4 regions of the Paenibacillus sanfengchensis genome follow, and region 4 is predicted to be linked to each of the others. Evidence: a T-box and tRNA genes for the amino acid it is inferred to sense, from the RefSeq annotation. Region 4 holds a T-box; the other regions hold tRNA genes.
What was found. A T-box is a leader RNA that pairs with one kind of tRNA and senses whether it is charged. The one in region 4 lies ahead of leuS (leucine--tRNA ligase), so its partner is inferred to be a tRNA-Leu.
Positions count from the first base shown of each region.

Region 1: it has a tRNA-Leu gene. The T-box ahead of leuS (leucine--tRNA ligase) is inferred to sense a tRNA for this amino acid. The anticodon was not compared.
Region 2: it has a tRNA-Leu gene. The T-box ahead of leuS (leucine--tRNA ligase) is inferred to sense a tRNA for this amino acid. The anticodon was not compared.
Region 3: it has a tRNA-Leu gene. The T-box ahead of leuS (leucine--tRNA ligase) is inferred to sense a tRNA for this amino acid. The anticodon was not compared.

Region 1 is NZ_JBAGJC010000003.1:338,747-340,949, forward strand. Features, by position in the region: gene V4U84_RS07770 (alkaline phosphatase) at 1-859, opposite strand, end outside; tRNA gene V4U84_RS07775 (tRNA-Leu) at 1,005-1,087, opposite strand; gene V4U84_RS07780 (helix-turn-helix domain-containing protein) at 1,149-1,514, opposite strand; gene V4U84_RS07785 (PAS domain-containing protein) at 1,728-2,203, shown strand, end outside.
Region 2 is NZ_JBAGJC010000001.1:661,417-663,619, reverse strand. Features, by position in the region: gene V4U84_RS03010 (GNAT family N-acetyltransferase) at 1-864, shown strand, start outside; tRNA gene V4U84_RS03005 (tRNA-Leu) at 936-1,020, shown strand; gene V4U84_RS03000 (LacI family DNA-binding transcriptional regulator) at 1,234-2,202, shown strand.
Region 3 is NZ_JBAGJC010000001.1:706,775-708,977, forward strand. Features, by position in the region: gene V4U84_RS03200 (beta-galactosidase) at 1-712, opposite strand, end outside; tRNA gene V4U84_RS03205 (tRNA-Leu) at 1,099-1,183, opposite strand; gene V4U84_RS03210 (YhjD family protein) at 1,346-1,753, shown strand; gene V4U84_RS03215 (carboxymuconolactone decarboxylase family protein) at 1,828-2,172, opposite strand.
Region 4 is NZ_JBAGJC010000005.1:341,578-343,780, reverse strand. Features, by position in the region: tRNA gene V4U84_RS13480 (tRNA-Pro) at 261-337, opposite strand; T-box leader at 499-715, shown strand; gene leuS (leucine--tRNA ligase) at 800-2,203, shown strand, end outside.

The DNA of each region.
Region 1 (2,203 bases), on a different contig from region 4:
TCCGTCCTCCTTCGATCATGATGGCAAAGCCATCCTCATCCGCGGAAAGCACTTCCAGCGCTTTGGAGGTCATCGCGGCCAGGCTAGGAGTTTCCGCTTTCCGGTCCGGTACGTAATCGACGTGGGAACCGCCGAACAAACCGAGCACCTTGGAATCTTTTGCCGTCAATGCCTGTAGGCTTTGGGCGTTCTCAATCACCTTGTACCCCTTCGCTTTAAATTCCGGAAGCAGGTTCTTGTCCGTACGTTTTCCCTTCTCCTCCTTGGTCACAAAGAAGTTCTTTCCGCCGCCGAAGAGCACATCCACCCCACTGTCCAAATATTGGGAAGCAATCGCATTTTCGTTGTCGCGGCTGCGGACATGCGAAGCGTAAACAGCCGGCGTTGCATGAGTAATCCGCGCCGTCGTCACGAGGCCGGTGGCCTTGCCGCCGGCTTCCGCCGCTTCAATGACCGAAGCAAACGGTTTCGAAACGTCTTCGTTGGATACGCTGATCCCGGCATTGTACGTTTTGTGTCCGGTAGCGAAGGCGGTTCCGGCGGACGCCGAATCCGTGACGATCCCGGAAACGACGGTGCCCCCGTCTTCGCCCCGGTCGGCGTACGTAGTCGCTTGCCCCACATAATAAGGATCGAGATTCAGCGATTTAACGCCTTTCACATATTGCTGGTAGTAGCGGGCAGCCGAAATTTGAGCCGGCCCCATGCCGTCCCCGATAAGCACAATCAGATTTTTGGAAGTTGTCCCGCCGGCAACAGCCCCCTTATTCCCGCCTTCTTGGGCAATCACCGCCGGACTTGCCGCGATAACGGCCAGAGCCATTCCGCTGACCGCAAGCCTTCTCCACAACTTACTCATTCTCTTCCCTCCTATTTGGTTTAAACTAAATCGAGTATAGTATCCAAAGATTAGAAGAATGTTAGAGAAGTGTTGATTGCAGGTAAAGCGAATAGACAAAAAAAGCCTCCGGAAATTTATCCGGAGACTTTCTGCATGACTAAGATGCGGTCGAGAGGACTCGAACCTCCACGGGCGTACGCCCACTACCCCCTCAAGATAGCGTGTCTGCCATTCCACCACGACCGCGCGGCAGTTCAAAAACGAACATTCTTATTATATCGGTGTGTTTACGAAATGTAAAGTGGAATTAATCCCCATCGTTTTCCTGTTGCCTGCGGTATTTGACAAACTCCAAATATTCCTGAATAAACGCGGCCTCGCGAGGGGTCAGCGGATAGCCGTATTCCCTCAGGATCTCTCCAATCTCTCTGCCGTAAGGCGCCTGATGCTCTTTGATCACGAAAGGCTGTTTTCCTTCTTGGCCGATCAGAAGCCAATCCAGGCTTACGTTAAAATAAGCCGCTATTTCAATCAGTTTATTCGTGCTGGGCGTGGATTTCCCGCGCTTCCAATCCCCCAGATTGCCGGTGCTGATGTTAAGGTCCTGACAAAACTGCTTTTTGGTCATCTCGCCAGCCTTTATAAGCGACTCGATTCGATCATAAATAGACACCTGCTCCGACCTTCCTTCAAAAGACGCAAATTTTCAAAGTTACGCATTTACGTACTTTATGATTGTAAAATGACGTATTTGCGTATATAATTAAACCAATCCTCATTCTTTCTATCACTAACCAATTATATCACAAAATTTCCATTAATTAATATGAGCTGGGAGTTGCGCCGTTAAAAACCTCCCCACCTCATTAGAGTAGGAGGGAAAGCTGTGAGTAGTCCATTTTTCTTATGGCAGGAAGTTGCCAACTGTCTCCCTATAAGCCTGGCTATCCTTGATCCTGAAGGAACGATCCGATTTGTAAACGATACCTGGATTCGCACGGCGGTAAACTACGGGCTTTCTCCGCTCTGGGATCGCCCGGGAATGAATGTAATGCAACATTTCAGTGACCCGACAACTCACTACTCTAAACCTTATATCCCCGAAATGATGGCCCGGCTGCAAAAAGTTCTTGATGGAACGCTCCCTTCCTTCTCTACGGAAATGCAGCCTTGCACCACCAGCAACCGCTGGTACCGGCTTGAAGCGGTGCCATTGCTTCAAGCCGGTACATCGGGGCTTAGCGGACTCATGCTACTTTATTCCGATATTTCTTCATATAAGGAAACCGAAGCCGCACTTCGCAAATCCGTCTCCCAAGCCGGCACACTCCACGGTTTGCTCCCGATCTGCGCCGTCTGCAA
Region 2 (2,203 bases), on a different contig from region 4:
TGCAGGAAGCATCGCCGGGAAGTGGACGAATCATTTTTGTACGAGGAGGATTTACGTGACTTTGCGATTGGCGCAGATAACCCGACCTATATCGCCTTGGATCCGGCAGGGCACATGGTTGCCGCAGCCTCACTCATCAAGGATGCTTACCATCGCAAGGGGCGCCGGGGACGGTTCCGGATTTTTCACGCCGAAACGGCGGATCTCACTCTATACGAACAATTATTGAAGTCGATTGTGCGGCACGGGGAAGGGCTGGATCAGCTGTTTGTTTTTGTGCCGACCCTACAAGAGAAAGTGATGGAGCTATTGGGAAGATTGGATTTCAAACTGGAGCGGTATGCCTTTATTCTGGTTCATCACCATCTTGAGAAGCCGGCCTTTCAGGTGCCTGACGGATATCGGTTGGAAGCCTTTCGAACCGGGCGGGATGAGGAGGCATGGGCGGAGGTCCGCAACGCGGGTTTCGCCAAGTTAAAAGGAAATGAAACGCCTATCACCCCCGAAATGGTGGCCCAAATGGCTGCGGAGAACGATTACCTTGAGGGCGGGATGCAAATGCTGTACCATGGGGATCGCGCCGTAGGCATCGTTCGGGGGGCGGATGACGAGTTTGAGGGAGCGCCGACCATGAACATCGGACCGCTTGCGCTTCTTCCCGAATACCAAGGGAAGGGGCTCGGTAGAACCCTGCTGAAAGCCGCCATGGCGTTTGCGGTTGAGCGCGGTTATTCTCAAGCGATGCTATGCGTGAATGCCGAGAACGAACGGGCCAAAAATCTGTATTTGCAGGAAGGGTTCCGGCAGGTCGAAGCGGCCGCCAACTTCCGGTATGATATCGTCAAAGAAATGGTGGCGGATTAATTTGCTTGTTGACTCTCTTGCTGATGCATGATATTATAAATTTCGTTGCTGCGAATCAGCACAACGAAAACGCGGTCGTGGCGGAATTGGCAGACGCGCACGGTTCAGGTCCGTGTGGGCTAACCCCCCGTGGAGGTTCGAGTCCTCTCGACCGCATTACTTTAACAGGGAAGAAGCCTTTGAGTTTCCTTTTGGAAATTCAAAGGCTTCTTTGCTTGTCCAGAATTTGCAAGGGATTGCTCATTACTTTAGCCGATGAGGGCATTGAGCTGTATTTAAAAGTATAAAAACGTTTCCAAAATCACTTGAAACGTTTCCAACTTAGTGCTAAGATGATAACCATAAAAGAGCCAATAAGTGGGGGGTTAGATGTCAAGCATTAAAGATGTAGCCAACTTAGCCGGTGTTGCCGTGGGAACCGTATCCCGTGTCATTAATAATTCGGGTGCAGTAAAACCCGCGACACGCAGGAAAGTGGAGGAAGCTATTCAAGAATTAAATTATATCCCGAACGAGATCGCCCGGAATTTCAAAATGCGGAAATCCAAAATGGTTGCCCTGCTGCTCCCGAGCATCTGGCATCCCTTTTTTTCCGAAATGGCTTATTACATTGAAGATGAGCTGGACCGGGAAGGTTTCAAACTCATGTTGTGCAACAGCGGAGGCAAACCCGAAAAGGAGTTATATTATCTGGATATGCTTCAGCAAAACAAAGTAGCGGGCATAGTCGGCATTACGTACAACGATATCGAAAATTACATTAGCAACGATATCCCGATTGTCAGTATCGACAGACATTTTAACAAGAAGATCACTTGCGTCACCTCCGATAACTACGAAGGGGGGCGTTTGGCGTTAAGGGAGCTGGTCAAAGCGGGAGCCCGTAAACCGGCATTTCTAGGTAGTGTCACTTCCGTTTTTAGTGAAACCATGAATCGGAGAGAGGGATTCGTTCATGAGGCGAAAGCAATGGGCGTTAATTATGTAGTCTATGAGAAGCCGGACCCGGTTGTAGACGACGATGCCTATTTTGAGCAATTTCTGGATCAGTATCACGATGTGGACGGCATTTTTGCCATTACCGATATGTTTGCAGCTAAATATATTGAAAGAGCGGGCAGGCGGGGGGTTCGCGTTCCGGAGGATGTAAAAGTTGTCGGGTATGACGGCATTCAAGATCATCCTTATTTTCACCCATTATTGTCAACAATCAGGCAGCCTGTAGAAGAGATGGCGCGTACGACGATCAGGCTGCTCTACAAAAAAATTAGAGGCGAGACATTGGATCGGGAGGTTTACCGTTTACCGGTTATATTTAGGCAAGGCGAAACTACTTGAG
Region 3 (2,203 bases), on a different contig from region 4:
GCGTAACAAACTGATCCGCCCGCTTGTACTCATTAACGATGGATACTTGCCAGTTCAGGAAATCGGCGACCAGTTTCCGTTGAAATTTGGCAAACTCCGCGCCCAAGCTGCCATTAATCGTCCCGATGATGGACGGGAAGTCCTCCCAACTGTTGATCCGGTTGCTCCAATAGTCTAGCCCAAACGCCTTGTTCAATTCCTCTAGCGTTTTGAATTTGTCCCGAACGTATTTAACAAACAGCAACTGGACATTAGGGCCCGCGGTATGGTAGTGCTTCGTTTCATTATCGGTTTGGTACCCGATCACCGCCGGATGTTCGCTAACCCGGGAGATCAGCTTGCGGATGATGCGCTCCGCATAAAACAAATAGGTCGGGTTCGTGATGTCCATTATTTGCCGTGCCCCATATTTGCCCGGTCCGTTTGCCGTCGTTGCCAACACCTCCGGATGCTCCTTGACCATCCAGGTCGGTACGGCGTAAGTAGGCGTTCCGACAATGACATGAATTCCGGCCCGATGCATCGCATCAAGAACGCGATCTACCGAGGTGAAATCGAATACTCCATTTTGCGGTTCGTGCGTGCTCCAGGTCGATTCGGCGATCCGCACCACGTTAATCCCCGCCTCTTTCATCATGCGGATATCCTCATCCAGCCGATCATAAGGCATATATTCGTCATAATAAGCGACACCGTATAACAGCTTCTCCATATTGACCTCCCTGAGTTTATAGTGACATTCGGCGATCTATCATGTGTAAAAATCATTTTAAAGCAATTGTTTACGCTTTCATAGTATTAGAAAAATCCATCCGCTTCACTGGACAAAATTAAACTCTTGCAGTGGAGTATTTTAAACTACTGCTCTCTTGGCCTCATGATGGGATTTAACTGGAAAAGCTCCATTTATTTTGCGGCTCATTTGCCGATATCCCCATTTAAGTCGAATTAGTGGGCGGTTTTCCAGCTAAACCGCCTCCCCAGCCGTTTAGGCTCCAAATTAACAGGAATAATTCCCTTTAATTTACCCCCGTACATGCAAAAAGCTCCTGATTCATCCACAAGGACAATTCAGGAGCTCTTTCGTTAACATTAGGATGCGGTCGAGAGGACTCGAACCTCCACGGGGGGTTAGCCCACACGGACCTGAACCGTGCGCGTCTGCCAATTCCGCCACGACCGCTTAGTGTCTCTTACAGAAAATCAATTTCCGCAGCGACAAGATTTATAATAGCATGAACTCACAGACATAGTCAACACTTTTATTTCCTCTTTTAATTCGGCAGCGCTTTGGCTAAAATAAGAACATAAGTTCCCATTCAATAAGGATAAGGGGGTTGTCCAAATGGCGGTACCCGGCATTACGGAGGATGAATTGGCATTGATTCGGAGCGTAGTTCTGCTGCGTTTCATCCGCCGGATACTGGATCGGGATGCCCGGATTTTAGAGGAGAGCGGCGTATTGAAGAGCCCGGAGCTCTATACGGAGATCCTTCGCGGCGCCGAGCGGCGCGCTTCTTTGGTACAGCATGAGATTATGGCGGAATTCCAGAAGCGCCGGATCAAATTTCTGCGCCTGACCCAGGATGAACATGGAATCGAAGCCGATTATCTGTGCAGAGGCTACCGGGGGACGATGAAGATGCTCTGGCCCGTCCTCCGCAGTGAAATGGCCTCCCGCATCCGTGCTTATTTGGGTTCCGGCTGCGCGGACGTCTCCGAGACGCCGCTGTCCGAGCCGATCCGTTTATAACAAACCGCTCATAGAAAGAAAGACCCCTGTGTTCCTTAAAGAAACCTCGGGGTCCTAGTTTAACGGAAGAATCCTTAATGCATCGGCGTTTGACCGAGAGCCTCCTGCACGCGAATCACGCCTTGGGACAAAGCGTTTCCCGCCAATGCGGCGGAAGCGACCGCCACCGTTTCCAGCAGTTCTTCCTCTGTCGCTCCCTTGGATCTGGCTTCCTCGGTATGGTAGAACGTGCAAATTTCATTATTCGTGGACAAAGCGATCCCCAGCGCGATCAGTTGCTTGGTTTTGGCGTCCAGCTTGCCGCTTTCAAAACATTCCCCCGTAAACGCATGATACGCCTCGGTTGCCCCGGGAACTGCGGCTCCATAAGTATGAATCTGATCCTTATAGGCTTTTATCTTTTCACTGACGAGTGACATGGCTATTCAGGCATCCTTTCTCAGGGATTTG
Region 4 (2,203 bases):
AATATGACATGTTAAGATATCGTGAGCAGAGGGATTGAGATGGAATATAACGATCTCCAAAAATAAAGAAGGAAGCGGCTCGTAAACGAAGCGAGTTGCTTTCAGGATTTCAAGTAAGATAAGCGAAGAGGAGCTTGCTCGAACTAACGAAAGCTCCTCTTCTCCGTTTTTTTAAATCCGTTGGTACACGGTTGGTACATTCAGCGTTTTTGAGCATAAAAAAGTTGCGGTCAAAAGCCCCGCAACCGTTGATTTTATAATGGTCGAGACGACAGGATTTGAACCTGCGACCTCTTGCTCCCGAAGCAAGCGCTCTACCAAGCTGAGCCACGTCTCGGCAACGAAAAAATAAATGGTGGAAACATTAATAAATTATACTCCTTTCCCTCGAACTGTAAAGGGGGTTTTTCATGTTTTTTGTGGGCTTGCGATTCAGTCCGGCCCCATTGACGGCGGCTGTTTGGTTTTATATAATGGATGGTGATTTAATTGCAAATTGATTAAACTTTGAAGAGGAATATTAGTTTTCGATTCTGCCACCCAGAGAGCCGGTGTTTGGTGCAAGCCGGTTGGAGAATGGAGATGAACTCGCCTCGGAGTTATGATGCAAAACATCATCGTCTTACCCGCGTTAAGGGTGTAAAGGGAGCGAACGACAAAGCATGTCCGACGCTAACTAGGGTGGTACCACGGGAAATTTCCTCTCGTCCCTAGCGATGATACGCTATGGATCGGGAGGTTTTTTTATATTCTGCACAGGATATATTTGACAATGAATGATTTTAGGGAGGATTACATTATGGCGGACAAAAACGTGCCACACGACGTTTACCAAGCCCAAAACATCGAACCGAAATGGCAAGCTTACTGGGAGAACAATAAAACGTTTAAAACGAAAGAAGATGAGGGGAAACCGAAGTTTTACGCGTTGGATATGTTCCCTTACCCTTCCGGCGCGGGGCTGCATGTAGGCCATCCGGAAGGCTATACGGCTACGGATATCGTATCCCGCTTCAAGCGGATGCGCGGCTATAATGTGCTTCATCCGATGGGCTGGGATGCCTTCGGTCTGCCGGCGGAGCAGCACGCCCTGGATACCGGCGAGCACCCGCGGGATATCACGGTCAAGAATATCAACAACTTCCGGCGCCAGATCAAATCGCTCGGTTTCTCGTACGATTGGGACCGGGAGATCAGTACGACCGATCCGGAGTACTATAAATGGACGCAGTGGATTTTCATCCAGCTTTACAAGAAGGGCTTGGCTTACGTGGCCGAAGTGCCGGTGAACTGGTGCCCTGCCCTCGGAACAGTGTTGGCCAACGAGGAAGTCATCGACGGCAAGAGCGAACGCGGCGGACATCCGGTCATCCGGAAGCCGATGCGCCAGTGGGTGTTGAAAATTACGGAGTATGCCGAGCGTTTGCTCGAGGATCTGGAAGAGCTTGATTGGTCCGAAAGCATCAAGGATATGCAGCGCAACTGGATCGGCAAATCCGAAGGCGCGGAAGTGGTATTCTCGATTGAGGGGAATGAGGACTCGCTCACCGTGTTTACGACCCGCCCCGACACCTTGTTTGGCGCAAGCTACGCGGTGCTGGCTCCCGAGCATGAATTGGTGGAGAAGATCACGACCGAAGCGCAGCGCGAAGCCGTAAAGGCTTACCAGGAGCAGGCGGCGCGCAAGAGCGATCTGGAGCGGACCGATTTGGCGAAGGAGAAGACCGGTGTATTCACCGGCGCTTATGCCGTAAACCCGGTGAACGGGGCCAAGCTGCCGATCTGGATTGCGGATTACGTGCTTGCCGGATACGGGACCGGAGCGATAATGGCCGTGCCGGGTCATGATGAGCGCGACTACGAATTCGCCAAGCAGTTCGATCTGCCGATTATCGAAGTGGTGGAAGGCGGCGATTTGTCCAAAGAGGCATATGCCGGGGACGGACCGCATGTGAATTCCGACTTCCTCAACGGATTGCGCAATGAAGAGGCGATCAAGAAAATGATAGCCTGGCTCGAAGAGAACGGTAAGGGGAAAGGCAAAATAACCTACCGTCTGCGCGATTGGCTGTTCAGCCGGCAGCGGTACTGGGGCGAGCCGATTCCGATTCTCCATCTGGAAGACGGCACGATGAAGCCGGTGCCGGAAGATCAGCTTCCGCTCGTTCTGCCGGATGTGGAAGCGATCAAGCCGTCCGGTACG